DNA from 2 places in the Amycolatopsis sp. CA-211722 genome. Region 1 is predicted to be linked to the other one. Evidence: riboswitches for the same ligand, from Rfam matches in the RefSeq annotation. Region 1 holds a riboswitch; the other holds the start of a gene.

Region 1 (14,853 bases):
ATGCCCGCGGCCTTCGACGTCGTCCAAATGCTGGACGGTCGTCTCAAAAGGAGCCCCGTCCGGGCGACGGCGCGTCCGCGCCCGGCGGCCGCGGACTGGCGGATCAACGAGTCCGGCCCGTTCGGCTTCCTCGCCGGTCAGCGGCCCGCGCTGAGCGCCTGCCTGCACGATTTCAAGATCGTCTTCGGCGGTTGACCAGCCGCTCAGCGTGATCGGCTAACCCGCCAGGGTGAGCCGACGACACGCCACCCATTGGGGCACGTGCAGCCTCCGACCCCTACATGTAGTCTCTGGGAACCGGCACCGCCCAGCGACGGGGAGACCGCTCGGGAGCGGTGGTCGGACAGCTTTGTGAACGTGCAGCGCACGGCCTTGTGAGGCCTTGTGGTGCTTCAACGCGCCCTTTTGGAGTTGACGAATGTCAGTCGATACCGGTCAGCGGCCACCCTCGTCCTCGGACACCACACCCGCGACCGTGCGGGTCATCCGGCGGGACGGCAGCGTGTCCCCCTTCGACGCGAACAAGATCTCGGTCGCCGTGACCAAGGCCTTCCTCGCCGTCGAGGGCGGTGACGCGGCCGCCTCGTCGCGGATCCACCACCTGGTCAAGGAACTGACCGAGCAGATCGAGACCACCCTGCTCCGCCACGCCGGTCCCGAGACCGCGCTGCACATCGAGCAGATCCAGGACATCGTCGAGCTCGCGCTGATGCGCGGCGAGCACCACAAGGTCGCCCGCGCGTACGTCCTGTACCGCGAGGAGCGCGCGAAGGCCCGCGAGGCCGAGAAGCCCGCTTCGTCCGACGTCGCCATCAGCGTCAAGGCGGCCGACGGCTCGCTCCGCCCGCTCGACTGGGCCCGCGTCTCGCACGTCGTCGGCGAGGCCGTCGCCGGCCTCGAGGACGTTTCGGCCGAGCCGGTGCTGGCCGAGACCAAGCGCAACGTCTACGACGGCATCAGCGCCGACGAACTCGCCCTCGCCCAGATCATGGCCGCGCGCGTGCTCGTCGAGCAGGAGCCGAACTACTCCTACGTCAGTGCCCGGCTGCTCGCGGACAAGCTCCGCGGCGAGGCGCTCAGCTACCTCGCGGGCGTGCCGCAGCAGGCCAGCCAGGACGAGATGACCGCGCGGTACCCGCAGTACTTCCGGGACTACCTCAAGCGCGCCATCGAGCTGGAGCTGGTCAACCCCGAGCTCCAGACCTTCGACCTGGACAAGATCACCGCGGCCATCCACGCCGAGCGTGACCTCGACTTCGGCTTCCTCGGCCTGCAGACCCTGTACGACCGGTACTTCCAGCACCACGACGGCGTCCGTTTCGAGCTGCCGCAGGCGTTCTTCATGCGCGTCGCGATGGGCCTGGCGATCCGCGAGGACGACCGGGAAGCCCGCGCCATCGAATTCTACGAGCTGCTCTCGACGTTCCACTTCATGGCGTCCACCCCGACGCTGTTCAACTCGGGCACCACTCGCCCGCAGCTGTCGTCCTGCTTCCTGACCACCGTGGACGACGACCTGGACTCGATCTTCCAGGCGTACAAGAACAACGCGCTGCTGGCGAAGTACTCGGGCGGCCTCGGCAACGACTGGACCCCGGTCCGCGGCCTCGGCGCGCACATCAAGGGCACCAACGGCCAGTCGCAGGGTGTCGTGCCGTTCCTCAAGATCGCCAACGACACCGCGGTCGCGGTGAACCAGGGCGGCAAGCGCAAGGGCGCGGCCTGCGCGTACCTCGAGACCTGGCACGTGGACATCGAGGAATTCCTCGACCTGCGCAAGAACACCGGTGACGACCGTCGTCGCACGCACGACATGAACACCGCGAACTGGGTGCCGGACGAGTTCCTGCGCCGCGTCGAGGCCGACGCGCAGTGGACCCTGTTCTCGCCGAACGAGACCCCGGACCTGCACGACCTCTACGGCAACGCGTTCGCCGAGCGCTACCGCGAGTACGAGGCCGCCGCCGAGCGTGGTGAGCTGAAGGTGTTCCGCAAGGTCCGCGCGGTCGACCTGTGGCGCCGCATGCTGACCATGCTGTTCGAGACCGGCCACCCGTGGATCACCTTCAAGGACCCGTGCAACCTGCGTTCCCCGCAGCAGCACGTCGGTGTCGTGCACTCGTCCAATCTGTGCACCGAGATCACCCTGAACACCACCACCGACGAGGTCGCGGTCTGCAACCTCGGCTCGGTGAACCTGCTCAAGCACGTCACCCCCGAGGGCCTGGACACCCAGCGCCTCGAGAAGACCGTGCGCACCGCGGTCCGCATGCTCGACAACGTGATCGACATCAACTTCTACACGATCCCGGAAGCGCGCCGCTCCAACCTGCGTCACCGCCCGATCGGGCTCGGCCTGATGGGCTTCCAGGACGCGCTGTTCGAGATCGGTGTCCCGCTGTCCTCGGACGAGGCCGTCCAGTTCGCGGACACGAGCATGGAGCACATCAGCTACTACGCGATCTCGGCCTCGACCGACCTCGCCGAGGAGCGCGGCCAGTACCAGACGTTCGAGGGTTCCTTGTGGAGCAAGGGAATCCTGCCGATCGACTCGATGCAGCTACTGATCGACGCGCGACAGGGTGACGCGCTCGACGTCGACACCTCGTCCACTTTGGACTGGGCGCCGCTGCGCGAGCGGGTCAAGACCGTCGGTATGCGTAACTCCAATGTGATGGCGATCGCGCCGACCGCGACGATCTCCAACATCTGCGGGGTGGGGCAGTCGATCGAGCCGCTGTTCCAGAACCTGTTCGTCAAGTCGAACATGTCCGGCGACTTCACCGTGGTGAACCCGCACCTGGTCCGCTCGCTCAAGGAGCGCGGGCTGTGGGACGAGGTGATGGTCTCGGATCTGAAGTACTTCGACGGCAGCCTCGGCCAGATCGACCGCGTGCCGGACGACCTGAAGGCGCTGTACGCGACCGCGTTCGAGATCGAGTCCAAGTGGCTGGTGGACGCCGGTTCGCGGCGCCAGAAGTGGATCGACCAGGCGCAGTCGCTGAACCTGTACATCGCCGCGCCCAGCGGCCGCAAGCTCGACGAGCTGTACCGCTACGCCTGGCACAAGGGCCTCAAGACCACGTACTACCTGCGGGCGCGGTCCGCGACGCACGTGGAGAAGAGCACCCTGCGCGGCACCGACGGCAAGCTGAACGCGGTCTCGGCCACCCCGGCCCCCGCTTCGCCGAAGCCCGCCGCCGCTCCGGCTCCCGCCGCTTCGCCCGCCCCGTCGGCTTCCGCCGCGGTGCCGCCGTCGCCCGCCGCCGCGGTCCCGGCCGTCCCGGTGACCGCCCCGGCCGCCAAGCCGGAGCCGAAGGAGATGCCGCAGGTCTCGGACGTCGACTTCGTCGCCACCGACGGCGCCGCCTGCCGGATCGACGACCCCGACTGCGAAGCCTGCCAGTAAAAACATCCTCGTGAGTGGTAAGGGCGGTTCTAACCGTCCTTACCACTCACGACGCCCTCTTGGAGCTTTCATGACCACCTTTGACGCTTCCGCCGACGCCACCGGCCTCGGCGAGATCGAAGTCGGCGCCGCCCGCATCAACGTCGACGACAAGCGGATGATCAACGCCCGCGCCGACGTCAACCAGCTGCTGCCGATGAAGTACACCTGGGCGTGGGAGAAGTACCTCGCCGGCTGCAACAACCACTGGATGCCGACCGAGGTCGCCATGCAGGCCGACATCGCGCTGTGGAAGTCGCCCGACGGCCTCACCGAGGACGAGCGCACCATGCTCAAGCGCAACCTCGGCTTCTTCGCCACCGCGGAATCGCTGGTGGCCAACAACATCGTGCTCGCGGTGTACCGGCAGATCACCAACCCCGAATGCCGCCAGTACCTGCTGCGCCAGGCGTTCGAGGAGGCCGTGCACACGCACACCTTCCAGTACATCTGCGAGAGCCTCGGCCTGGTCGAGGGCGAGCTGTTCAACATGTACCGCGAGGTCCCGTCCATTTCGGACAAGGACGCGTGGGCGCTGAAGTACACCCAGAACCTGGAGAACCCGGACTTCGAGACCGGCACCCCGGAAGCCGACCAGAACTTCCTGCGTGACCTCGTCGCGTTCTACGTGATCTTCGAGGGCATGTGGTTCTACACCGGCTTCGCGCAGATCCTCTCGCTCGGCCGCCGGAACAAGATGGTCGGTATCGCCGAGCAGTACCAGTACATCCTGCGCGACGAGTCGATCCACCTGAACTTCGGCATCGACTGCATCAACCAGATCAAGATCGAGAACCCGCACCTGTGGACCGACGAGTTCCAGGCCGAGGTCCGCACCATGCTGACCGAGGCGTGCGAGCTCGAGGTCGCCTACGCCCGCGACACCATGCCTCGCGGCATGCTCGGGCTCTCGGCCGAGCTGATCGAGCAGTACATGCACTTCATCACCGACCGGCGGGCCCAGCAGATCGGCCTCGCGCCGATCTTCGGCGAGACCGAGAACCCGTTCCCGTGGATGTCGGAGGCGATGGACCTCAAGAAGGAGAAGAACTTCTTCGAGACCCGCGTCATCGAGTACCAGTCGGGCGGCGCCCTCGACTGGGACTGACCCCCGAACTCGTAACTCGCGTGTCTGAACACGTAACTCGCGTGATCAGACACGTAACTCGCGTGATTGAACGACGAACTCACGTGACCATATGGACGACACGCCGGGCGGCCTCCGCCCGGCGTGTTCCGTCTCCAGACACGCGAGTTACGCCCCCAATCACGCGAGTTACGCCCCCAAACACGCGAGTTCGCCGTTCAATCACGTGAGTTCGCCGTCTAGTCACGCGTGGCGTCCGGTTCGTCACATGTCCAGCGGGCCACTAGCGCGTCTGAGTACGCTCGACGGTGCTACTGGTTCGCCCGGCCTCCCAGGCCGGTCGAGGTAACAGGGAACCCGGTGCGAATCCGGGACTGCCCCGCAGCGGTATGTGGGAACGAAAGCCGTCACCGTGCGAGACACGGTAAAGCACTGGGCATGGCGTCCCGGGAAGCGACGGCCGGTAGGAGCGAGCGAGTCGCCCACGAGTCCGAAGACCTGCCCGTGGTACGCGCGCCGACGGCGTGCGTGAGTCCGGGCCTCGTGGGATGGGCACGACCGAACGGCGGTCACTCCTGCGCGCTCCGGGCTCTCACGACAAGCTCGCGAGGAGAGAGCTGTGACCGAAATCGGCACGACGGTGCTGGGCTACCCGCGGATCGGACCGGACCGGGAACTCAAGCGTTCGCTCGAACGCTACTGGGCGGGCAAGATCGACGAGGCCGAGCTGCTCGGCACCGGCCGCGCACTGCGCACCCGCGCCTGGCGCGAACTCAAGGACGCGGGGCTGGATTCCGTCCCCTCCAACACGTTCTCCCATTACGACCAGGTGCTCGACACCACCGAGCTGTTCGGAGCGCTGCCGGAGCGCTTCACCACGCTCGGCCTCTCACCGCTCGACACCTACTTCGCCGCCGCGCGCGGCGTGCAGGACGCGCCGGCGATGGAGATGACGAAGTGGTTCGACACGAACTACCACTACATCGTCCCCGAACTCGGCCCGGACACGACGTTCTCGCTCGCCGGCACCAAACCGCTCGACGAGTACCGCGAAGCCCGCGCGATCGGCGTCGAAACCCGGCCGGTGCTGGTCGGCCCGGTGACGTTCCTGCTGCTCGCGAAGCCGTCGGAGACCGCGCCGGAGGGTTTCCGCCCGCTGGAGCTGCTCGACAACCTTCTCGACGGCTACGTCGAACTACTGCGTCGCCTGCACGACGAAGGCGTCGAGTGGGTCCAGTTCGACGAGCCCGCCTTCGCCGCCGACCGCACCGAGCGGGAGCTCAACGCGCTCATCCGCGCCTATCACCGGCTCGCGAAGGAGACCGCGCGGCCCAAGATCCTGGTCGCCGGGTACTTCGGCGGTCTCGGTCGCGGTCTGGGCGTCCTCGCCCGCTCCCCGATCGACGCGGTCGCCGTCGACCTCGTCACCGACGAGTCCTTTGTGGATGCCGTCGCCGCCGAACCCGCCTTGCGGGACAAGGAGGTCCTGGCCGGTGTCGTGGACGGGCGCAACGTCTGGCGTACGGATCCGGCTCGCGCGCTCAGCCGGGCGGCGACCCTGCTGGGCACCGCGCGGTCGGTCAGCGTGTCGACGTCCTGCTCGCTGCTGCACGTGCCCTACGACGTCGAGCGGGAGGACGGGCTTCACCCGCGCCTGAAGGGCTGGCTCGCCTTCGCCAGGCAGAAGGTCGACGAGGTCGTCCTGCTCGGGCGAGCGCTGAAGGAAGAGGGCGTCGACCTCTCCGCCGCCCGTGCCGCGGCCTCGGACCGCACGACGGCCGCCGACTTGGCCGACTCCGGAGTGCGTGCCCGGCTGGAGGCGCTGCGGCCGGAGGACACCGTCCGCTCCCCCTACGCCCGGCGCGCGGCGGCACAGCAGGCCGCGCTGGACCTGCCGCCGTTGCCGAGCACGACGATCGGCTCGTTCCCGCAGACCACCGAAGTCCGCAAGGCGCGCGCCGCGCACAAGGCGGGTTCGCTGGACGACGCGGGCTACGAGGCCGCGATGAAGGCCGAGATCGAGCGCGTCGTCCGGCTTCAGGAGGACCTCGGGCTGGACGTACTGGTGCACGGCGAGCCCGAGCGCAACGACATGGTGCAGTACTTCGCCGAGCGGCTGGCCGGATTCGCGGCCACCGACTTCGGCTGGGTGCAGTCCTACGGTTCGCGGTGCGTCCGGCCGCCGATCCTGTACGGCGACGTCTCGCGTCCGGAGCCGATGACCGTCGAGTGGGCACGCTACGCACAAAGCCTGACCGGCAAACCCGTCAAGGGCATGCTGACCGGTCCGGTGACGATCCTGGCGTGGTCCTTCGTCCGCGACGACCAGCCACTCGGCGAGACCGCCCGCCAGGTGGCGCTGGCCATCCGCGACGAGGTGCACGACCTCCAGGAGGCAGGTATCCGCGTCATCCAGGTGGACGAGCCGGCACTGCGGGAGCTGCTCCCCCTGCGCGCGGCGGCGCATGAGGCGTACTTCGCGTGGGCCGTTTCGTCGTTCCGCCTCGCGACGTCCGGGATCGACGACGCGACGCAGATCCACACGCATATGTGCTACTCGGAATTCGGCGACGTGGTCAAGGCGATCGACGCGCTCGACGCCGACGTCACCAGCATCGAGGCCGCGCGATCGAAGATGGAGGTCGTCACCGACCTCGGCGCGGCGGGCTTCGGCCGCGGCGTCGGGCCGGGTGTCTACGACATCCACTCGCCGCGCGTCCCCGACGTGGACGAGGTCAGCGGGCTGCTGCGGACCGCCGTCGGCGCCGTGCCCGCCGAGCGGATCTGGGTCAACCCGGACTGCGGCCTGAAGACCCGCGGATACGCCGAGGTCGAGCCCGCGCTGCGGAACCTCGTCGCGGCCGCCCGCACGGTCCGCTCCGAGCTGGCCTGACGCCGCGTGAAGGCCCCCTTCCCTCGGCTCAGCCGAGGGAAGGGGGCCTTCACGGAACTTCCATCGAGGTATTGTCAGGACGTCAACAAGGGTGCGATGGTGGGCAGGTAGCCGATCTCAGCGGGGAGATGGTCACCATGGCGAACGCCGTCGAAAAGGTCACCGGGGCGCTGCGCGAGCGGGTCCCGCCGCTCACCTCGATCCCCCTGCCACGTTCGGTCGACCAGCGCTGGCTCGGCGCGTCGTGGCCGGTCCGCGAACTCGCGCCCGCGCCACCGGGTCTCAAACCCGTCCTCGGCGACGAGGGTCCACCGGTCATCGGGCACGCGCTGGACTTCATGCGCTTCGGCATCGAGTTCGGGCTGAAACGCTACGAGACCTACGGACCGGTGTCGTGGATGGGCGCGTTCGGGCGCCGCATCGTCGCGCTCACCGGCCCGGAAGCCACCCAGATCGCCTTGGTGAACAAGGACAAGGCCTTCTCCCAGGAGGGCTGGAAGTTCTTCATCGAGCAGTTCTTCGACCGCGGCCTGATGTTGCTCGACTTCGGCGAGCACCACCTGCACCGCCGGATCATGCAGGCGGCGTTCACCCGGCAGCGGCTCACCGGTTACGTCGACCAGATGGGGCCGGCCCTGCGCGAGGGTGTCGCCGCGTGGGCGGACCGGCCGAACCCGCGGATCTACTGGTCCCTCAAGCAACTCACGCTCGACGTCGCGACGCGTGTGTTCATGGGTATGCGGTCCGGCGACGACGCGGCCGCCATCAACCGCGCGTTCGTGAATTCCGTGCGCGCCGGCACGGCCATCGTGCGCTTTCCCGTTCCCGGCGGCCGCTGGGCGGCGGGCCTGCACGGCCGCAAGGTCCTCGAACGCTACTTCTCGGCGAACCTGCCCGCGAAACGGGCGGGCGACGGCGACGACCTCTTCACCGCGCTGTGCCACGCCACCACCGAAGACGGTGACCGCTTCACCGACTCCGACGTCGTCAACCACATGATCTTCCTGATGATGGCCGCGCACGACACCTCGACCATCACCAGCGCCGCCGCCGTCTACCACCTCGCCAAGAACCCGGAGTGGCAGGAACGCGCGCGCCAGGAGTCCCTTTCGCTCGGCGACGACGTGCCGGACATCGAGGCGCTGGAAACCCTGACCACTCTGGACCTGGTGATCAAGGAATCCTTGCGCCTGGTGGCCCCGGTTCCTTCCCTGACAAGGAAGACCGTGAAGGACACCGAGGTCCTCGGTCACTTCATTCCCGAAGGGACACTCGTCGGGGTTTCCCCCACCGTCAACCATTTCTCGCCCGAGCACTGGACCGACCCGATGCGTTTCGACCCGGACCGCTTCGGCGAGGAGCGCCGCGAGGACAAGTCGCATCGCTACGCGTGGATGCCGTTCGGCGGTGGCGCGCACAAGTGCATCGGCCTGCATTTCGGGACGTTCGAAGTGAAGGCGCTGCTGCACGAGATGCTGCGGGCGTATCGGTGGTCGGTGCCGGAGGACTACACCGCGCGCTGGGATTACGTGTCCCTGCCGGTTCCCGCGGACGGCCTGCCGATCCGCCTGCGGCCTCGGTGAAGCCACGCCACGATCGAGTACTCTTGGTAACTTCCGGTCACCACTCGTGTAGCAGCGATCACCCTTTCAGCCGGTAGACACCCCGGATCGCGCATGATGCCGTGGCACTACACCCGGCCGGCTCATACCTAGTGTGGGCCCATGGGCTCGGACACCCGGTCTGAGCTGGCCATCAACCGCGCATGAAGAGGTGAAGTGTGCCCGAACCTGGTTCCGCGCCAGGGTTGGTGGACGTCGCTCGGAGATGGGCCGAGACGCTCGCTGACACTAAAGGAGTATCGCTTCCCAAGGAGCAACTCGAACAGCTGCTGCTCGGTGTCGCCCAGGACGCCGTCTTGGCCGAGCCCGACCATCAGCCCGCCGTGCTGCGCTTCTCGAAGCTCTATTCGGCCTCGCCCATAGGAATCGCCCTCGCCGACACCAACGGCGCGATCGTGGAGGCGAACGCCGCGCTCGGCCGTCTCCTCGGCTGCCGTCCCGCCGCGTTGCGCGGGCGGGAGATCCCCGATCTAGGCGCCGCCGAACACGACGTCGCCCGGCTGCGGAACGGGCTCGCGCAGCTCATGACGCACGGCCAGCCGACGCAACAGGAACGCCTGCTCCTGGACCACTGCGAGGAGGGCACGCTCTGGGTCGACGTGACCCTGACCGACCTCCCCGGCGACCGGCCCGATTCCACCTATCCGGTGCTGATGGTCGCCGACGCGAACGAGATCCACCTGCTGCAGGAACGGTTGCTGCACCAGAACGTGCACGACCCGCTGACCGGCCTGCCCAACGCCACCGCGTTCGGCAACGCCCTCGAAACCGCGCTGGCCGGGTCCGGCACCGAGCAGGTCGCGCTCGTCTATCTCGACGTCGACGGTTTCAAGGTGATCAACGACGGCCTCGGGGCCGGCGTCGGCGACCAGGTCCTGCGCGGGGTCGCGAAGAAGCTCACGTCGGTCTTCACCGGAAGGTACGACGGATCGGTCGCCCGCCTGTCCGGCGACGGGTTCGCCGTCCTCCTGCGCGGCGACTTCACCTCGCCCCAGGTGATCGCGTTGGTCGAGCAGGCCTTGGACGAACTGGTCGAGCCGATCTACCTCGGCGGGCACGGGATCGGCGTCAGCGCGAGCGCGGGCATCGTCGTCCGCGGGGTCGCCGAAGGTGGTCCCGAGGATCTGCTTCGCGCCGCGGAAATCGCCCTGCACCGCGCCAAGGAGGCGGGCAAGGCACAGTGGATGCTGTTCGATCCGGAACTCGACGCGCGTGACCGGAGCCGCTACCAGCTCGGCGCGGTCATCGCGGGCGCGCTGGAGAACGGCGAGTTCTCGCTGATCTACCAGCCGACGGTGAAGCTCGCGAATCCCGACCAGCTGGCCGCGGTCAACGCCGGTTTGCGCTGGAGTCACCCGGAGAAGGGCGAACTGGACTCGGACGAGTTCTATCCGCTCGCGCAGATCACCGGGATGACCATCCCGCTCGGCCGGTGGCTGCTGGCCGAATCACTCGCCGCCACCGCGAGATGGCGGAGCAGGTTCGGTGAAGCCGCGCCCGACGTCTGCGTGCGGCTGCCGAACCGGCTGGCCATCGAGCCCGATCTGGTCCTGCTGGTCAAGGAACAGCTCGACCGGCACAACCTGCCCGCCCAGGCGCTGCGGCTGTGCACGGACCGCGAATCCATCCTCGACGAATGCGGCGAGGTGCTCGACTCCTTCGCCGTACTGGCCGACCTGGGCGCTCAGCTGGTGCTGACCATCTCCGGTTCGGACGATCTGGAGCTGATCCCGCGGCACGGGCTGCCGGTCCGCCACGTGATCCTGTCCGGAGCGGTCGTCGACGCGCTGGCAGACGGGGAGGACGAGGCCGACGTCCGCCACCTGTGCCAGCTGGTCACCAGGGCCAAGGAGCTGAAGCTGCGCATCGGCGCGGAGGGCGTCCTCAGCCACGAACAGGCCGAACGGCTGCGGCGGTACGGCGTCCTCGCGGCGCGTGGTTCGTTCGTCGCGGATTCCGCGACCGGGGACGAGGTCGACGAGCTGATCGAACGGCACGCCCACTGAGCTGTGTTCTCCGGTGAACCCGCGCCGGTCACACCTCAGCTCCGCCCACCGACGTGACAGGATCGGTCCATGGACCAAGGTGACATCGCCCCGGACTTCACCCTGCCCGACGACAAGGGCGAGCAGCGCACGCTGTCGGACTTCCTCTCCTCCGGCCCGGTCGTGCTGTTCTTCTACCCCGCCGCGATGACCAGCGGCTGCACCGCGGAAAGCTGCCACTTCCGCGATCTGGCCGCGGAATTCGCCGAGGTGGGCGCGCACCGCGTCGGCATCAGCCCGGACGCCGTCGCCAAACAGCAGGAGTTCTCGGCCAAGCACGGTTTCGACTATCCCCTGCTGTCCGATGTGGACGGTGTGGTGGCGAAACAGTTCGGTGTCTGGCGCAAGTTCAGCCCGCTGCACGCCAAACGGCACACCTTCGTCATCGACACCGACCGCAAGGTGCTCGAAGTGATCAAGAGCGAGCTGAAGTTCACCGTGCACGCCGACAAGGCGCTCGCGGCCCTGCGGGAGCGCGAGACTAAGGACGCTTGAGCCGCCAGATCCGGCTGACTCCCGCGCAGGCGGGGGCGAGCGGTGGTTCGGTCTTCTTCTCGCCGATCATCGTGAACCCCAGCCGCGCGGGCACGGCGCCGCTCGCGTGATTCTTCTCGTCGTGCCGGATCTCGACCTCCGGCGCGCCGAGCCGGAAGGCTTCGGTGGTCAGGAGCCGCGATGCCCTCGTCGCGTAGCCGCGGCCGGTGTGGTGGCGGCTGAGCCAGTAGCCGATCTCGATCCGGTCCGGATGGACGATCATGCCCGTACCGCCGACGAGTTCGTCCCCGGCGAGGATCGCGAAGTCGTGGGTCTTGCCGTCGGCCCAGTTCTTCGCGCTCCGGTCCAGGAAGTCGGCGGCTTCGCGACGGCCGTACCCGTAGGTGGCCCAGATCATCCACGCGCCGAGGTGTTCGGCGGAGTCGCCCGCGACGGCGGCGAGGGTTTCGAGCTGCTCGGGCTTCCAGCGGCGCAGGGTGACGACTTCGTCGGCGAGGGTCTCGGCGGGCGCTTCCATCCACCCATGGTGACGCGCCTTCGCTCCGGGCGCCTCCGGTTTTCGGCGCCGAACAGGTTTCGCGGGTGTCATGAAAGGGTCGTTCAGGACATCTTTCGTCCTGAACGACCCTTTCATGGCACCTGGCGGGAGCAGCGGACGCCTCGGGCACGCGAACGCCCCCGAATGCTATGAACGGGCCGTTCCTTGCGAAATTTGCAAGGAACGGCCCGTTCATAGCGCACCAGAGCGGCCGGAGATCAGGTCAGGATCGCGCTGTCCGGGATCTCCGTGTCGTTCTTCAGCGCGTCGAACAGCAGCTTCGACTTCGTCTTGTCCCAGTTCTCCGCCGAACCGCTGGTCACCGGCACCGTCGTGGTGACGACGCCGCCCGAGGAGATCCCGCGCATCGCCAGCGCCAGTCCCACCAGGTTGTGCACGTGGTCGCCCGAATCCATCGTCAGCGCGTCCGGCGCCGTCGACAGCAGAGGGAACAGCGAGAACGGGTTCAGCAGCGTGCCGGGGCTGCCGATCTCGCTGACCATCGCGCCGATGAACTTCCGCTGGTTGGCCACGCGGTCGAGGTCCGAACGCGGGGTGGCCTCGCTGTGCCGCATCCGGACGAACCCGAGCGCCTGCGGGCCCTGGAGGTCCTGGCAGCCCGCGGGGATCTTGATCTTGGTGAGGGTGTCCTCCATCGGCTTGTCCAAGCACATGTGGACCCCGCCGATAGCGTCGACGATCTTCGCGAAGCCGCCGAAGCCGATCTCGGCGTAGTGGTCGATACGCAGACCCGTGGCACCTTCGACGGTCTGCGCGAGCAGCGTCGGGCCACCGATCGAGAACGCCGCGTTGATCTTGTTCTTGCCGTGCCCGGGGATGGTCACCTGCGAGTCGCGCGGGAGGCTCAGCAACGTCGGTTTGACGCTGTTGGACGGGATGTGCGCGACCATGATCGTGTCGGTGCGCTTGCCGCCACCGGCGGCCTTGCTGTCCCCGGTGACGAGCTTCTCCTGCTCTTCGGGGGTCAGCCCGTCCCGGCTGTCGGAGCCCACGATCAGCCAGTTGGTGCCTTCGGCCGCGACGGGGCGGCCGGAGTAGTCGGCCAGCGCGTCGACGCGGTTGATGGAGAACTCCAGGTACACCCACACGCCGGCGAGGAACACCACGAACACGGTCAGCAAGGTGAGCAGCACCTTGCCGAAGCCCCAGCGCTTACGCCGCCGCGGCGGGCGCGCGTCGTCCATCGGGCGCCCCGGAGGGGGCTGCGGCGGGCCTGGGCGGCGCGGTGGCGGGCCGGAGGGCCGCTCCTGGCCGCCGTGCCCCATGGGCCTCGTCCGCTCGTCGTACGGGCTGCTCCCCCGGCCCGGCAGCGGCATCATCTGCGCGGGCTGATGCCGCCGGGGGCGGCCGGACGGCGGCCGCTGGGGCGGCGGCATCCGTCGCCCTCGGTCGTCGCCTCCATACGTCATGCCGAATCACCCGTCCCGATCTCGCGTGTAGGGCCCAGTCAACCGCAGACCCTAGGTGAAGGACGTCCGGCACCCCGCATCGGTTGGGTGGAGCTCACCGTCCGTTTTCGGCGAATCCGAACTGGTGGACCTTGAGGTACCCCGACCGGAAGCCCGCTTCGGAGTACGCCAGATAGAACTCCCACATCCGCTTGAAGACGTCGTCGAAGCCCCATTCGGAGATCTCGTCCCACCGCTGGGTGAACCTCTCCCGCCACAACCGCAACGTATGGGCGTAGTCCTGCCCGAACTCGCGCACGCCCTGCAGTTTCAGCCGGGTGTGCGCCAGCACACCCTGCTCGACCGAAGTGGTCGACGGGATGAGCCCGCCGGGGAAGATGTACTTGTGCACCCAGGTGTACGACCGGGCCGCGGCGAGCATGCGTTCGTGGTCCATGGTGATGGCCTGGAGCCCGAACCTGCCGCCCGGCTTCAGCCGCTTCCCGATGGTCTCGAAGAACGTCGGCCAGTAGGCCTCCCCGACCGCTTCGATCATCTCGACGCTGACCACGGCGTCGTACTGACCGGTGGAGTCGCGGTAGTCGCACAGCCGGACGTCGACCCGGTCGGCGAAACCCGCCGCCGCGATGCGCTCGGTCGCCAGCTTCGCCTGTTCCTCGGAAATGGTCAGTGACGTGACCTTGGCTCCGCGCGCGGCGGCCCGGATCGAGAGTTCACCCCAGCCGGTGCCGATCTCGAGCACGGTGCCGCCATCGCGGACCCCGGCGTAGTCGAGGACGCTGTCGATCTTGCGATGCTGGGCGGCGGTCAGATCGTCGTCCGGCCCGAACAACGCCGACGAGTACATCATCGACGGGTCCAGGAACGCGCCGAACAAGTCGTTCGACAGGTCGTAATGGCGATGGATGTTCGCCCGCGCGCCCTCGACGGTGTTCTCCTCGCCCGCGGGGTGGCCGCGGTCGACGAACCGGCGGAACCGTTGCAGCAACGGCGGGATGAGCGTCGCCATCCGCTCCGCGAACGGGGTCAGCACCTCGGCGAGCGCGTCGCTCGTCCAGTCGCCGACCATGTAGGCCTCACCGAAGCCGATCTTCGCGTCCACGCCGAGGCGGTGGAAGAAGGCGGCGGGGCGGTTGAGCCGCATCTCGGGCGCGTCCGGCCCGCCCGCGCCGAGCCGCGAGCCGTCGGGCATGCGCACGCGGACGTTCAGCGGGCGCACCGCCTGCCGGAACAGCTGCTCGGCGATCCGCGCCCGGAACGGGGAATGCGGCGGGGTGGCCAGTCCCGGCCACCGG
Region 2 (14,853 bases), 3.0 Mb from region 1:
CCGGGCGCCTTTCTCGCCGTCGCGACCGAAGTCGTCGTCCTGGAGGAACAGGCCGATCTTGGCGTTCGGCAGGTTCTTCCGCACCCAGTCGCCGATGATCTTGCCTTCGATCTCGTAGTCCGGCTGCCAGCCGAAAGTGAATGGCGCCTTCTTCGGATCGTCGCCCCAGCGCAGCGAACCCGACGACACGAACAGGTCCGGCACCTTCGAGTTGTTCAGGAAATCGACGACGGCGCTGTGCGTCGGTGTGCCGAGGCCGCCGACCATCGCGAAGATCTCCTCCTTGAGCACCAGTTCGTCGGTGACGGCGCTCGTGGTGGTCGGGTTGTAGCCGTCGTCCTTCACCACGAACTCGATCTTGCGGCCGTCGACGCCGCCGTTCGCGTTCACGTAGTCGTAGTAGGCCTGGTGCCCGCTCGGGATCTCGCTGTAGCCCGGCGCGGCGACCCCGGTCAGCGGGAAATGCGCCCCGATCTTGATGGTCGTGTCGGTGACGCCGACCGTCGAACCCTTCTGACCGCCCTCGGGTCTGCCGCCCGCGCCGCAGGCGGCGGTGACCGTGACGGCCAGGAAGACGGCCACGGCCTTGGTCCAGCGTTTCATGAAGTTCTCCTCCGGTGGATGAGTTTTCGCAGCCCACCGGCGAGACCGGCGGGGGCGAGCAGCACGATCAGGACGGTGACCAGGCCGTAGATCAACGGCGCCAGATGGGCGGCCTCCACGTCGGACAGGCCGAGATCCGTTCCCGCGCCGGTCACCAGCGGCGGCAGGAAGGTCAGCAGCGCGGCCCCGGCGAGCGCACCGGTCAGGCTCCCGAGCCCGCCGAGCACCACCGCGGACACCAGCAGCAGCGACAACGTCAGCGCGAACCCGCTCGGCGCCGCCAGCCGCGCCGACAACGCCATCAGCGCTCCGGCCAGTCCGGCGCATCCGGCGCTGACGACGAACGCCCGCACCCGCGTGCGGCCGAGGTCGATCCCGGCGAGCTCGGCGGCCACCTCCTCGTCGCGTACCGCCCGCCAATCACGTCCGACGCGGCCGCGGGAGAGGTTCGCCAGCAGCACGAACACGATGATCACCGCGAGCCACGAAAGATAAGCGAGGTAACGGATCGACGTGAGTTCCCGCCCGGTGACGAAGAACGCGGCGTCCGCCAGCCAGCCGGGGATCTCCGGCATCCGCACGGGCAAGCCCTGCTCGCCGCCGAGGGCTTCGCCGAAGAACAACGGGATCCCGGGGACGGCGACGGCGAGCGCGAGCGTCGCCCCGGCGAGATACGGCCCGTGCAGCCTAGCCGCGGCGACGCCGACGAGGGCCCCGACGGCCAGTGTGATCACCATCGCCACCACCAGGATCACCGGCAGCGGAAGGAATTCCGACTTCAGCAGGAGCGCCGTCGAGTAGGCGCCGACGGCCATCAAGGCGCCGTGCCCGAGCGAGAGCTGGCCGTTGAGCCCGGTCAGGACCGTCAGGCCGCCGGCCGCGATCGCGAAGTACGCCATCGTGGTGAGCTGCGAGGTCAGGAACGGTCCGGAGTTCTCGAGGACCAGCACGACGACGACCAGCGCGGCGAGGGCGATCAGCAGAGTGCGGCGTGGCATGTCAGACCCTTCGCTCACGAGCGCTCGCGAACAGGCCGCCGGGCTTCAGGAACAGCACCACCATGAGCAGCGCCAGCGCGGCGAGCGGCACGAGCTCGGAGCCGACGTACCCGCTCACCAGGCTCAGCGACAGGCCGAGGACGACACCGCCGACGACCGCGCCGACCGGGCTGTCCAGCCCGCCGAGCACCGCGGCGACGAAACCGTACACCACCACACCGTCCATATAGGACGGATGGACGAGGCCGCCGCCGGCGATCAGCAGTCCGGACAGGGAACCGGCGAGCGCGGCCAGCGCCCAGCCGAGGGTGAGCATCCGCCCGACCCGCACGCCGAGCAGGCGGGCCACTTCCCGGTCGAAGGCGGCGGCCCGCATCCGCAGGCCGAGATCGGTCCCGCGGAACAACAGCACGAGCCCGATCAGCACCACCGCGACGGCGGCGATGGTGAACACGCCGAACCCGGTCAGCGCGATCGTCGTGCCGCCGACCTGGAATCCGGTGAGCCCGAACGGCGCCGGGAACGACCGGTACCGCGAGCCGAACACCAGCGCCGCCAGCGCGTGCAGCACGATGAACAGCCCGAGGGTGAGGATGACGGCGTTGATCTCGGGTTTCCCGGAGACGAACCGGATCACGAACCGTTCCACCAGCGCGCCGAGTACCAGGCCCGAAAGCAGCGCCACGGCGAAACCGGCCCAGTACGACCAGCCCGCGTCGATCAGGACCAGCGCGAGGTAGGTGGTGATCATCGCCATCGGCGCCTGCGCGAAGTTCACGATCCGCGTCGCCCGCCAGATGAGCACGAGCGCCAGCGCGAACGCGGCGTAGACCACGCCCAGCGTCAGGCCGGTGAGCGCGGTGGTCAGCAGTTGCTGCACAGGGCTCCCTTTCTCCGGGGGTGAGGCGCCGAGCCGGTCACCAGTGAGCCGTGGGGGCGTCGCGAAAGCCACTTTCGGGACATCAGACGTCCCGAAAGTGGCTTTCGCGACAGGGTCGTGTGATCCACAGGGCTCCCTTTCAGAATCCGAGGTAGGCGTGCCGGAGGTCGTCGTCCGCGACGAGCGCGGCGGCGTCCCGCCGGACGACTACCTGCCCCAGGTTGAGCACGACTCCGTGGTCGGCGATGGACAGCGCGCTGCGCGCGTTCTGCTCGACCAGCACGACGGCCAGCCCTTCGTCGTGCACGAGACCGCGCAGCAGGCCGAAGATCCGCGCGACGATCCGGGGCGCGAGCCCCAAGGACGGTTCGTCCAGCAGCAGCACCTTCGGCCGGGAGAGCAGCGCGCGGCCGATGACCAGCATTTGCCGCTCCCCGCCGGAAAGGACGTGCGCGAGACCGTTCTTGCGGTCGGCCAGCGCCGGGAAGCGGGCGTAGATCCGGCGGAGATCGGCCGCCGTCGCGCGGCCGCGTGCCCCGAGCGCGCCGAGCCGCAGGTTCTCCTCGACGGTCAGTTCGGCCAGCACGCCGCGGCCTTCGGGGACGTGCGCGAGCCCGAGCGCCGGAAGGTCCTCTGTGGACACTCGTCGCAAGTCCCTGCCTGCCAGCGAGATACCGCCGCCGGTCGGCGCCACCAGGCCGGAAATGGTGCGCAACAAGGTGGTCTTGCCCGCGCCGTTCGCGCCGAGCACCGCGGTGATCTCGCCCTCCGCGGCCGAAAGGCTCACGGAGTCGAGCGCGCGCACCGGGCCGTAGCTCGCCGAGAGCCGCTCAACGGTCAGCACCGGCCACCTCCTCGCCGAGGTAGGCCGCCTGGACCGCCGGATCCGCGCGGATCTCGTCCGGGGTGCCGCGCGCGATGACCCTGCCGAAGTCCAGCACCACGATCTCGTCGCAGACGCCCATCACCAGATCCATGTGGTGCTCCACCAGCATCACCGACATGTGGTCGGTCAGGCCGCGGACCAGCGCGCCGACCTCCTCGATCTCGGCCGACGACAGACCGCCCGCCGGTTCGTCGAGCAGCAGCAGGTCGGGTTCGCTCGCCAGCGCCCGCGCCAGCGCGACCCGCTTCCTCACCGGGTACGGCAGGCTCCCGGGATACCGATGGGCGACGTCGGCGAGGCCGAACGTCTCCAGTCGGGCCATCGCCCGCTCGGCCAGCGCCTTCTCGTCTTTTGTCAGGCCCAGCATCGAGGACCAGAAGCCGGATTTCGCGTGCCTGCCCGCGCCCGCGAGGACGTTGTCCAGCACGGTCATCCGGTCGAACAGGCCGAGTTCCTGCAGGCTGCGGGCGATCCCGAGGCCGGCGAGCCGATGCGGGCGCAGCCGCCGCAGTTCCGCCCCGCGCCAGGTCAGCGTGCCGGTGTCCGGGCGGACGAAACCGCACGCGACGTTGAAGAGCGTGGTCTTGCCCGCCCCGTTCGGGCCGATCACCCCGAGCACCCGGCCCGGCGCGACGGTCAGGGAGACGTCCGACAAGGCGACGAGACCACCGAAGGTCACCGACACGCCGGACATCTCGAAGGTCGACAGGGTCACGCAAGAACTCCCAACGGAAAGAGGAGGTCCCGGCGCGGGCGCGCCGGGACCGAAGACGCTCAGGCGTGCGGACACGTGTCCCGGTAGTCGCTGATCGCGCGGTCGTCCGGGGCGGGACAGAGGAACTGCTCGTAGCGGGTGTCGTTGTCCACGAACCGCTTCAGCCACGAGATCGTGTACTTGGCCATGGTCGTGTTCGCCGTGTTCGGGAAGAAGTGGCTCGCGTTGTCCAGCTCCATGTACGCCTTCTCCGCCGAAGCGGGAATGCTGGTGTAGAACGGGATCGAGTGCGACGCCACCGGCGCGACGGAGTCGGACTCGCCGCCGATGACGAACGTCGGCACCCGCAGCGAGGACCACGACTTCTGCGTGTTCCACGGCGCGAGCGGCACCGCGGCCTGCAGCGACGGCCGGTCCTGCGCGGCTTCGAGCGAACCGCCGCCGCCCATCGAGTGCCCGGCCACCGCGAGCCGGGTGGTGTCGACGCGGGAGCGGACGGTGCTGCGCTGGGTGAGGTAGTCGAGCGCCGCCAGGAGCTGGTCACCCCGGCTGTCGGGCTGGTCGTAGATCGTGTTTGTGTCGATCGTGAACACCACGAAGCCCTGCGACGCCAGCCGCGGGCCCATCCACGCGATGCTCGACTGGGTCGCGGTGAACCCCGGCGAGATGGCGACCGCGCCGAACGTGCCCTGCGCGGTGCTGGTGGGGTAGTAGATGGTTCCGCCGCCGAAGCCGGTGACGGCCAGGCTCGACACGGAGGTCTGGGACACCGCGAACGAGCCGCGGGACGCTTCGATGCTGCTTTCCGTCGGGTCGGGTCCTCGTTCGTAGGGGTTCTCGGCGGCGTAGGCCGCGGGGGCGACAGTGAGTGCCGCGACGGTGGCCAGTCCACAAAGGATCCGGGTCGTACTACGCATGGTGCCGTCTCCGTTCGCCGTTGAACACGGTCCGTGGTGATGGACTGTCGCAAAGGGCGGGAGTGCGCTGCATCGGTGAAATCGCCAGTCTTGCTCGGCGACCGGTCCGGCCGGCCTCCTCGCCCGTACGATCGGCGATCGTGAACCCTCCAGCCGAGGACATAGTCCGCACCGCGGCGCGATGGATCGATCGCGGCGTCCGCGTCGACACCTCCGCCTTCGCCCAGGAACTGGGCATCTCGCGCAGCACCCTGTTCCGCCGCGTCGGCAACCGGGAAGACCTGCTCGGTGATGCCCTCTACTACCTGTCCGAGCGCACCCTGACGGCCGCCTCGCGCACCTGGGAGCGCGAAGAGGGCGACGTGGTGCGCAACGCGGCCGGTGAACTGCGCTGTCTGTCGATCATGCGCGAGTACCGGTCCGTGCTGGCGGCGAGTACCGGGTTCCGGCGCTTCCTCGACGACGAGCCGGTGCTGGCGATCAGGCTGCTGACCGACCCGGACGGACGCGTCCAGCCGAGGGTGATCGCGGCGCACGTCGAGCTCCTTCGCCGCGACGTCGAGGACGGCGGTTTCGAACCGACGGTCGGCCTGGACAGCCTCTGTTACGCCATCGTGCGGCTGGGGGAGGCGTTCCTGTACTCGGACGTCCTCGCCTCCCGGACCCCCGATCTCGAGGCGGCGTCGACGCTGCTCGGAGCGCTCGTGGAAGGAAGGGTGCCGAGCAAGACCTTGTGAAACACTTGCGCCTGGTGTTTCATCGAGAGGGATCTCGAGGAGGCGCCGATGCCTGTGTACCCGCTGCGGGGGAGAGACGACCTCTTCGGCGGGCTGAGGTCGGCCGCCGGCCGCGCCGTGCTGGTCCGCGGCGCGGAAGGGCTCGGTAAATCGGCTCTGCTCACCGCGCTGCGCGCCACCCTCGGCGTCCGGCTCGTCGGGGTGCGGGGCCTGCGAGCGGAAAGCGAGCTGCCCTACGGCGCCCTGCAGCGGATGTTCGGCGCGCCGGTCTCCGGAGGCGCGGAGGTGCGGGACCGCCTCGGCGCGGTTTCGGCGCCGACGATCTGCTGGGTCGACGACGCGCACTGGGTCGATCCGGAATCCTTGGCGGCGCTGGGTTTCGCCGCCAGGCGATTGGCGGGTGCGCCGGTCGGGATGGTGCTCGCCTCGCGGTCCGGATCCGACGAGTTCGACTCCGTCGAGCTGCCGCCGTTGACCGATTCCGCCGCCGATCAGGTGCTGCGTGACCGCGGCGTGCCCGCCGGGGTGCGCCCGCAGCTGGTCGAACTGGGTGGCGGGAACCCGGCCGACCTGGTCGAGCTGGCGGCTTCGCTGACCCCCGCCCAGACGGCCGGACGGGAGCCGGTTTCACCGATCCTGCGGGAGCGCCTGCCCCGTTACGCGGCTGAGCTCGACGCGATGCGGCTCGACGAACGTCTTCGTTTTCTGGCCACCTGCATGGACTTCTCCGCGAGGAAGGCGACCTGGTACGCGGCGGCGTCCCCGGCCGACCGCAGGGCGGCGCACGCGCGGCTGGCCGTCGCCGAGGAAGGGCCTGACGCGCTCTGGCATCGCGCGATGGCGACGGCGACGCCGTCCGAGCCACTCGCCGACGCGCTCGCCGCGGCCCCGGCGGTGGACCACGCGGCGGCGGCCCGGCAGCTCGAACGCGCCGCGGCACTGACCGCCGATCCGGCCACGCGGGCGGCTCGGCTCCTGGCGGCGGCGGACGCGGCCTGGCAGGCGGGCAGACCGGGCTGGGCGCGTCTGTTGCTGTCCAAAGTGGACATAGCCCCGGGTGCGGTGGCGTTGCTGCACGGGGAGATCGAGCTGCGTGACGGCGATCCCGCCGTCGCCACCCACGAACTCGGCGCGGCGGCGGAGCAGCTGCCCGATCCGGCGGGCGCGCTCCTGCTGGCGGGTGAGGCGCGCCGGCTCGGTGGTGATCTGAGCGGCTACCGGGCCCTCGCCAGGGCGGTCCCGGCGGGCGACGAGCTGGTCTCCGCGCATTTCCACGGTCTGACGTCGGTTTACGCCGGCCGTCACGAGGACGCCGTCGCCCCGTTGAAGGACGCGGTCGACAAGGGGATGGCGGGCTCGGACGTCGCCGGAGCCGTTTGGGCGGCCGAAGCGGCCTTCGCCCGCGGGCATGCCGAACGGGCGCACGAATACGCGGCCGCCGCCGTGAGCCGCGCGAGGCTCGGCAAACGGCACGCCGAACTGCCGTGGGCGCTGATCTACCTGTCGCTCTCGGCCATCGCGCTCGACCGCATCCCCTGCGCGCGGGCGGCGTCCCGCGACGGCCTTCGCGCACCGCACAACCTGCGGATGGAGCATCTGACGTTGCTGGGGCTGGCCGCCGCTCTGCTCGGTGACCGCGTTCCGGAGCTGGACGAGGCGGCCGAGGGGATCGCCGAACGCGGTCTCGGCAGGCCCGCCGCCGTCGCCGCGTGGGCGAACGCCTGTCTGGATCTGGCCGAGGACCGGCCCGACGACGCGCTGAGCAGGCTCGAAGATCTCGCTTCGGGTGTCTCCGGCGACCAGCCGGTGATCCGGGTGCTGGCCACCCCGCAGCTCGTCGAAGCGGCCGTCTGTTCCGGGCGGCCCGAACGCGCGCTGGCCGCGCTGGCGGTGTTCGACCGCTGGACCGTCGCGGGCGCCGAGCCCTGCTGGCTCGCGCTGAGCCACCGCTGTCACGCGCTGACCGCGCCGGATCCGGAGACCGCGGAGCGGCGATTCCGGCAGGCCATCGAGGCGCACCGGCGGGCGGGCGGCGCGATGGAACTCGCCAGGACCAGGTTCGCGTACGCCACCCTGCTGCGACGGCGTCGCCGGACCCGCGACGCCCGCGACCAGTTCCGCGATGCCTTGCGGGGCTTCGAAAACGTCGGCGCGACCCGGTTCGCCGAACGGGCTCGCGCCGGACTACGGGCGACCGGCGAGACCGTCGACACCCCGCACCGGTCGCTCGCCGGGCTCACCCCGCAGCAGGACGCCATCACCCGGCTGGTGGCGGCCGGGGAGACGAACAAGGAGATCGCGCGGCGGCTGGTGATCAGCCATCGCACGGTGGATCACCACCTGCGGAACATCTTCACGGCACTGGGCGTGCGATCCCGCGTGGAGCTCGCGCGCCGGGTCGCCGCCGGCGAATGACCAACTCGCGTGACTGGATGGACGACACGCGTGTCACCCACCTGCTCCACCGGGCGGCGGGACACCGGTGCAGGGCCGGTCGGGGCTCGTGAGTGGTAAGGACGGTTAGAACCGTCCTTACCACTCACGAGGTGACGTTACGGGCAGGCGAGGACCGGGGCCTGCGGACGTCCGCCGCCGCGCAGGTCGCTCAGCGGAACCCTGGCCAGCCCGAGGATCGCCTGCGCGGTCGCGCGCGGGGCGGTCGACGGGTTCAGGCCGGTGGCGTCGTAGGCGATCGCGCCGCGGTCCGCCATGGCGCCGGCGCAGCCGGTCTGCAGTGACCGCAGGAATTCCCGCGCCTTGGTGGCGGCGGCGGGGCGGTGCCCGGCGAGAGCCTGTGCGGCGAGGCCGGTGCTGTTGGCGTTCGGTGCGTCGGTGCCGAAACCGAAGCCGCCGTTCGGGTGCTGCTTGCTGACCAGCCAGGCGGTGCCCTCGGCGGCGTTCACCGTGTCACCGGTGGCGCGCAAGGCCTGGACGACCGTCGCGGTCGCGTCGATGTCGCTCGCGCACGTCGCTTCGCCGAAGTTCTGCGGGAAACCGCCGTCGGGGCACTGGCTGCCCGCGAGGAACGCCACGGCCGACGCGGGCGCGCCGCCGGGCGTGCGGTCCAGCGCCAGCAGCGCGAGCGACTGCGAGAGGGCGTTGGAGTAGTCGCCGTATTCGGACCGGTCGGAGAACCGGCCGGACGGCGTCAGCAGCGAGAGCAGGCCCGCCTTCAGATCGACGCCGCCGAACGTCGCCGGATCCTTGCCGCGAACCCGCGCCGCGAGAAACAGCTTGGCGTGCGCGCCCGCGTACGCCTCCGTGCCACCGCCGACGTAACCCGCGGTGATCTCCGGTTTGGCCAGCCACGCGATCGCCTTGCCCGCGTTCGTGTCCGACACCCCGGCCGCGGCGAACGCGAAGATCGCGTCGATCGTCAAACCCTGGTCGGGGAACTTCTGGCCGCCGAAGTCGGCTTCGAACCTTTCCCCGTCGGCCATCTGCCTCGCGAGCCAGCCCGCGGCGGCGTCCGCCCTGTTCTGGGTGGCCGCGGCCGCCGCCGGAGCGGCGACCAGCCCGAGGCCGCACAGTATGGCGACAGCGAAAACCAAACGTCTCATGAGAACCCTTTCCCGCAGTTCCACGACAGGAGTCGGTGACACCGCGCGACGTGGGTGACCGGGCTCGCCTGGAGGGCACACCGTTGCGGGACAGCGCCGGACTCTCACCGGACTTCCCCCACGACCGCGCTGAATCGGACGATCCGAAGAGTACCGCCATGCGCGAAGGGGCGATGTGATCCTGGTGACCGACCTGGTCAGCGGTGCCTGCCGGAGGTGATCGAGTGTTAACCTCGGCTGGCTCGACAACAGAACACCGCCGCCCGTGACGGGGAAGCCGGTCGAAATCCGGCGCTGTCGCGCAACCGTAGGCCCTTCACCAGGGCGAGCCGGGATACCGAACGGGCGGACGCACGAACCACTGTCGCGATAAACAGGGGTGACCGCGGCGTCCCGCGCCGTCCTCCGTCACGCCGCAAGGAGGAGTCATGCGCCGCGGTTACCTGGCCGCGACGGCGTTCGCCGTCAGCGTCGGCGTCGTCGCCGCACTGCTCACCGGGACGGCCGCCGCCGCGAACGACTCCGGCGCCGCGAAGGCGAATTCCCGCTGGCTCGCGACGAAGCTGAAGCCGGACGGCACGCTCGAGAATCCCAACGGCGGCACACTGCCGGACCACGGTCTGATGCTCGACGTCCTTTTCGCGCTGTACGCCTCGGGCGACGGCGCGAAGGCCGGGCCGATCATGAAGTTCCTCGACGCCGAAGGCCACGCGAGCGACTACTTCACCTGGGAGAAGTTCGTTCCCGCGCCCGGATTCGACCAGGTCGTCGTCGGCGGTTCGCTGGCCAAGACGCTGGTCGCCGCGCAGGTCGCCGGCCGTGACGCCCGGAACTTCGACGGCCACGACCTGGTCGCCGAGACCCATGCCGCGATCATGCGCACGGGCCCCGACAAGGGCCGGGTCAGCGACTACTCCAAAGATCCGGAGCGCACCGGCGCGGTGAACAACGACGCGAACTCGTTCGGCCAGGCGCTCGGCGTCATCGGGCTCGCCGCGGCGGGAGAGAACGACCGGATCGCCATCGACAGGTTGCTGACCCAGCGATGTTCCGAGGGCTACTTCCGCCTCATCTTCGGATACATCCCGACGAAGGAGACCGGCGACCACGTCACCCCTGGCGGCCACAAGCTTTCGACCTGCGACGAAGGCAAGCCGCTCGGCCTTTCCCCGACCGACGGCGACGCCACCGGTCTCGGGCTCTCGGCGCTGCTGGCCGCACGGAAGGCGGGCGCGACCGGACTCGACGACCCGATCGCCAAGACCGTCTCCTGGCTCAAGGCGAACCAGGACCCCGGCGGCGGCTGGGGCGGCGGGGTCAGCACCGAGGCACCGAACACCAACAGCACCGGGGTGATCGTCCAGGCGCTCGCCGACGCGGGCGGCGCCGATACGGCGGTGGACAAGGGCGTGCGGTACCTCAAATCCGCGCAGGCGAACGCCGCAGACTCCGGCACCAAGCTCGCGGGCGAACTCGGCGCGATCGCCTACGACCCGGCTTCCTACGAGGCCGCGCGAGCGTCGGGCATCGGCGGGCTCGACACCTGGATCCGCGCGAGTGCCCAAGCTTCGCTCGGGTTGTCACAGATCGGCTTCTACGCGCTCGCGAAGGGCGACATCCGGCCGCCGGCCGGCGTCGGCCCCGCTCCCACGGCGACCACCACGACGAAGTCGGTGACGCCGCCGCCCAAATCCAGGAAGGCCGGTACGTCGGCCGTCGTCCGGGTGAACACCCCGGCGGCGATCACCACCCCGGCCACGGCGACACCGGCCGCCCGCCTCGCCGCCTACCTGACCAACCGGCTGGCCGGCGGCGATCACGTCGAGGTGACCGAGGACGGAAAGACCTACGTCGACTACGACGCCACTGCCGACGTGGTGCTGGCCCTGCGAGCGCTGGATCAGCAGCCGGACGCGGTCGCTCGCGCGTCGCAGTTCCTGCTGAAACCGGAATCCGTGCGCGCCTACGCCCACGGCGCGCCGTACGAGCAAGGCGAGGCGTCGTATGCCGGACCGCTCGCGAAACTCGTGCTCGTCGCCGAGTTCGCGAAGGCCGACGTCGCCGGGCAAATGCGCGCAGATCTGGTGAAACTGCGCGGTGCCGACGGCAAGTTCACCGATCTCGGATCGTTCGCCGACGCCGACGAGACCGTGGAGCGGCACGCTTGGGCGGTGCTGGCCACCGTGGCCGATCCCGGTCCGGCGGTCGAACTGCTCCTTTCGCGCCAGTGCGCCGACGGAACCTTCCCGAAGCACCTCGACTCCGCGGAATGCGGCTCGGGCGACCTCGCCGCGACCGCCGCCGCGGTCACCGCGCTCGCCGCCCGTCCGCACACCGACGCCACGCCCTCGACCAGGCGCCCCGACGGCTGGACCGACCGGCGCGTGACGGCGTTCGTCGCCGCGGTGGGCGCGCTCGGCGTCCGGCCGACCGGGGAGGGAGTGATCACCGGCGAGGGCGGGGAGCCGGACATCGCGCTGAGCGCTGCCGTCGCCGCCGCGCGGCAGATCGCCGGGCTCGACGCGAGCGGAACCGCGCGGTCACTGGGCGGCCTGGTCCAAGCCGATGGCGGTTTGGCCAAGGAGCCCGCCGGGGAGACCGATTTCCCGACCAGCCTGGCCGCCGCGCAGGGAGTGGCCGGCCGGTCCTGGCTGACCGCGGCGGATTCGCCGTTGTCTCCCGCGATCCGGCTCCCGCTGTCCGAGGCGAAGCCGTCCGGCCCGCAGGTCCTGGCCGCGGAGCAGTCCAGTTCCTCGCCGTCGTGGCTGGTCTGGGGGCTCGCGGGGCTGGCCGTCCTGCTGTCGCTCACCGCGATCGCCCTGGTTTTCGTACTTCGCCGGTTCATCAAGAAATAGGGGGAACACCATGAAGAGACTGCTCGCCGTGACGTCCGTCCTCATCGGACTGATCGGGCTTTCCGCCGCACCCGCGAACGCGGTCGACACCACGAAGGGCTACGCCGGGATCTGCACCGGCTCCGACGCCCTCACCGGGGTCACCGTCGTGGTCGACTTCCAGGAGCTGGACGGCAACGGCGGAACCGCCGCGCCGACGATCACCCGCTGTTCGCCCAACGCCGCGCCGGGCACCGCCCGCACGGGGGTCAAGGCGTTGCAGGACGCGGGGATCGCGGTCGCCGGGACCGCCCGCTGGGGCCTCGCCTTCGTCTGCCGCCTGGAAGGCCGCCCCGCCGCGACGGAGACGATCCCGCTGGCGGCCAACCCGAACTACAAGGAGGCGTGCGTCAACACGCCTTCCCCCGGCGCGTACTGGGGTTACTGGCACGCCGACGGCTCCGGTACCACCTGGACCTACAGCACCACGGGCGCCCTCAACCGCACCGTGACACCCGGCGGATTCGAGGGCTGGTCGTTCTCGTTGAACAAGTCGGCGGCGACGAACCCGCCGCCCGGTGTCACGCCGAGGAACCCGGCCATCCCGTGAGGAAGGTCCTTCCCGTGCTGGCGGCGGTCTTCCTGATCGCCGCCAGCACACCGTCCGCGCACGCCGTCGACCAAGGCAAGGGATATCCCGGGTTCTGCAAGGACGACACCGGGGTCACCGTGGTGGTGGACTTCCAGAAACTCGGCGGCACGGCCATCGTCCGCTGCAATCCCCAGAGCACACGCGGCACCGGGCTGGACGCGCTCAAGGGCGCCGGGTTCCAGATCGCCGGGGTGCAGCGCTGGGGCGAGTCGTTCGTCTGCCGGATCGAGAACCGCCCGTCCGCGACCGAGAACCTCCCGGTCAGCGGCCGCGGCGAGTACCGGGAGCCGTGTGTCGACACACCTCCCGCGCAGGCCTACTGGTCCTACTGGCACGCCTCGAACAACTGCGCGTGGGACTACAGCCAGTGGGGACTCAAGAACCGCGATTTCACCCCCGGCGGGTTCGAGGGCTGGTCGTTCTCCTTGAACGCCACCACGCGGAGCAACCCGGTCCCGCGGATCTCCGCCGTGCGGCCCGGCACCGAGGGCCGGCCGTGCGTGGCGCGCGAGGAGGTCAAGCCGGCCACCGGCGATCCCGGGGAGCGACAGCGGCCGCAGCCGGGGAACGACCAGCAGCCGACGGCCGGTGCGGAGCCGGGCGCGGGGGAGACTCCCGCCGCGGGTCCGAGCGCCGGCGCGCTGCCGCCGCCCAAACCGCGTCCGAGCGCCTCGGCGCGGCCGAAGGCGCAGGACCCGTCGTCGAACGTCGCGTTCACCGGCGGTGAGACCGCCGAAGACGTCAACGCGGCGATCGAACGCGAGTCCGGAGCCGGCGGTTGGGCGCCCTGGGCGGCGGGCGCCGCGATAGTGGCGTTGTGCCTGGCGGGATTCCTGATGGCGCGCAGACGCAAACGCGCACAAGGAGTTCGATGACGTCCTACTTCCTGCCGCGCGACCTGCATCCGGCCGCGTGGTGGGTGTGGGCGCTCGGGCTCGCCGTCGCGGCGACCCGCACGACGAACCCGTGGCTGCTGCTGACCATCGTGGCCGTCGCGGGGTACGTCGTCGTGGCCCGCCGAAGTGAGGCGCCGTGGGCTCTGGCGTTCCGGCTCTACCTGTATCTCGGCGCGTTCATCGTCGCGATCCGCGTGTTCTTCCGCGTCGTGTTCGGCGGCGGCGAGGGAGCCACGATCATCCTGCGGCTGCCCGAGATCCCGCTGCCGGAATGGGCGGCGGGCATCCGGCTCTTCGGCGACGTGTCCGCGGAATCCTTGCTGGGCGGGCTCTACGACGGGATGCGGCTGGCGGCGATGGTGATCTGCCTCGGCGCGGCCAACGCGCTCGCGAACCCGAAACGGCTGCTCAAAGCGATGCCGCCGGCGTTGTACGAGGTGGGCACGGCGGTGATCGTCGCGCTTTCGGTGTTCCCGCAGCTGGCCGAGAGCGTGCTGCGGGTCCGGCGGGCCCGCAAACTGCGCGGCGGTTCGGGCAAGAAGAAGCTGAACGCCCTCCACACCATCCTCATCCCGGTACTGGAGGACGCGCTTTCCCGCTCACTGCAGCTGGCCGCGTCGATGGACTCGCGCGGTTACGGCCGGGCGGGGCCGGCCGAGGCGCGGACCAGGCTGATCACGGGAACGCTGATGATCGTGGGCCTGCTGGGTGTCTGCGTCGGCGTTTACGCCACTTTGGACGGTTCCACGCCCAGGTACCTCGCCGCGCCGGTGCTTTCCGTGGGGCTGGTGGTCGGCCTGATCGGGTTCTGGTCGGCGGGCAAGCGGGTCCGGCGCACGCGCTACCGGCCCGATCGCTGGCAGCTGCCGGAGATCGTCGTCGCCGTGAGCGGGATCGCCGTCGCGGCCGTCCTGTTCACGACTTCGGAAGTGAATCCGATGAACATGAACCCGTCCCTGATCGACCTGTCCTGGCCGGCGCTGTCGTGGGTGCCGTTGCTCGGTGTGCTGATCGGCGTGCTGCCCGCGTTCCTGACTCCGGCCCCCGAACCTCCTTACGCCGCACTAGAAGAAGAAGCCCGCGCATGATCGAACTCGACCACGTCTCCTTCACCTATCACGGCCGTGCCGAACCGGTGCTGTCCGACGTGACGCTGTCCATCGGTGAAGGCGAAC

The links. Region 1 has a riboswitch for cobalamin ahead of metE (5-methyltetrahydropteroyltriglutamate--homocysteine S-methyltransferase). Riboswitches for the same ligand answer to the same signal wherever they lie in the genome.
Region 2: it holds a riboswitch for cobalamin, as region 1 does, so the genes downstream of both, ACOCEP_RS37650 (peptidase) here and metE (5-methyltetrahydropteroyltriglutamate--homocysteine S-methyltransferase) in region 1, are expected to answer to the same signal.

What each region holds. Positions count from the first base shown of each region.
Region 1 covers NZ_CP184752.1:5,279,410-5,294,262, reverse strand. Annotated here, with positions in the region: gene ACOCEP_RS25540 (acetoacetate decarboxylase family protein) at 1-195, shown strand, start outside; gene ACOCEP_RS25535 (ribonucleoside-diphosphate reductase subunit alpha) at 419-3,409, shown strand; gene ACOCEP_RS25530 (ribonucleotide-diphosphate reductase subunit beta) at 3,480-4,556, shown strand; cobalamin riboswitch at 4,834-5,055, shown strand; gene metE (5-methyltetrahydropteroyltriglutamate--homocysteine S-methyltransferase) at 5,155-7,428, shown strand; gene ACOCEP_RS25520 (cytochrome P450) at 7,566-9,011, shown strand; gene ACOCEP_RS25515 (diguanylate cyclase domain-containing protein) at 9,209-11,056, shown strand; gene ACOCEP_RS25510 (peroxiredoxin) at 11,126-11,590, shown strand; gene ACOCEP_RS25505 (GNAT family N-acetyltransferase) at 11,577-12,107, opposite strand; gene ACOCEP_RS25500 (LCP family protein) at 12,347-13,558, opposite strand; gene ACOCEP_RS25495 (class I SAM-dependent methyltransferase) at 13,653-14,853, opposite strand, start outside.
Region 2 covers NZ_CP184752.1:8,231,177-8,246,029, reverse strand. Annotated here, with positions in the region: gene ACOCEP_RS37690 (ABC transporter substrate-binding protein) at 1-603, opposite strand, end outside; gene ACOCEP_RS37685 (branched-chain amino acid ABC transporter permease) at 600-1,601, opposite strand; gene ACOCEP_RS37680 (branched-chain amino acid ABC transporter permease) at 1,603-2,481, opposite strand; gene ACOCEP_RS37675 (ABC transporter ATP-binding protein) at 2,621-3,325, opposite strand; gene ACOCEP_RS37670 (ABC transporter ATP-binding protein) at 3,312-4,061, opposite strand; gene bdeA (bis(hydroxyethyl) terephthalate hydrolase) at 4,142-4,999, opposite strand; gene ACOCEP_RS37660 (QsdR family transcriptional regulator) at 5,140-5,736, shown strand; gene ACOCEP_RS37655 (helix-turn-helix transcriptional regulator) at 5,785-8,151, shown strand; gene ACOCEP_RS37650 (peptidase) at 8,289-9,296, opposite strand; cobalamin riboswitch at 9,329-9,455, opposite strand; cobalamin riboswitch at 9,568-9,635, shown strand; gene ACOCEP_RS37645 (hypothetical protein) at 9,725-12,151, shown strand; gene ACOCEP_RS37640 (flagellar hook-length control protein FliK) at 12,162-12,740, shown strand; gene ACOCEP_RS37635 (ABC transporter substrate-binding protein) at 12,737-13,657, shown strand; gene ACOCEP_RS37630 (energy-coupling factor transporter transmembrane component T) at 13,654-14,766, shown strand; gene ACOCEP_RS37625 (ABC transporter ATP-binding protein) at 14,763-14,853, shown strand, end outside.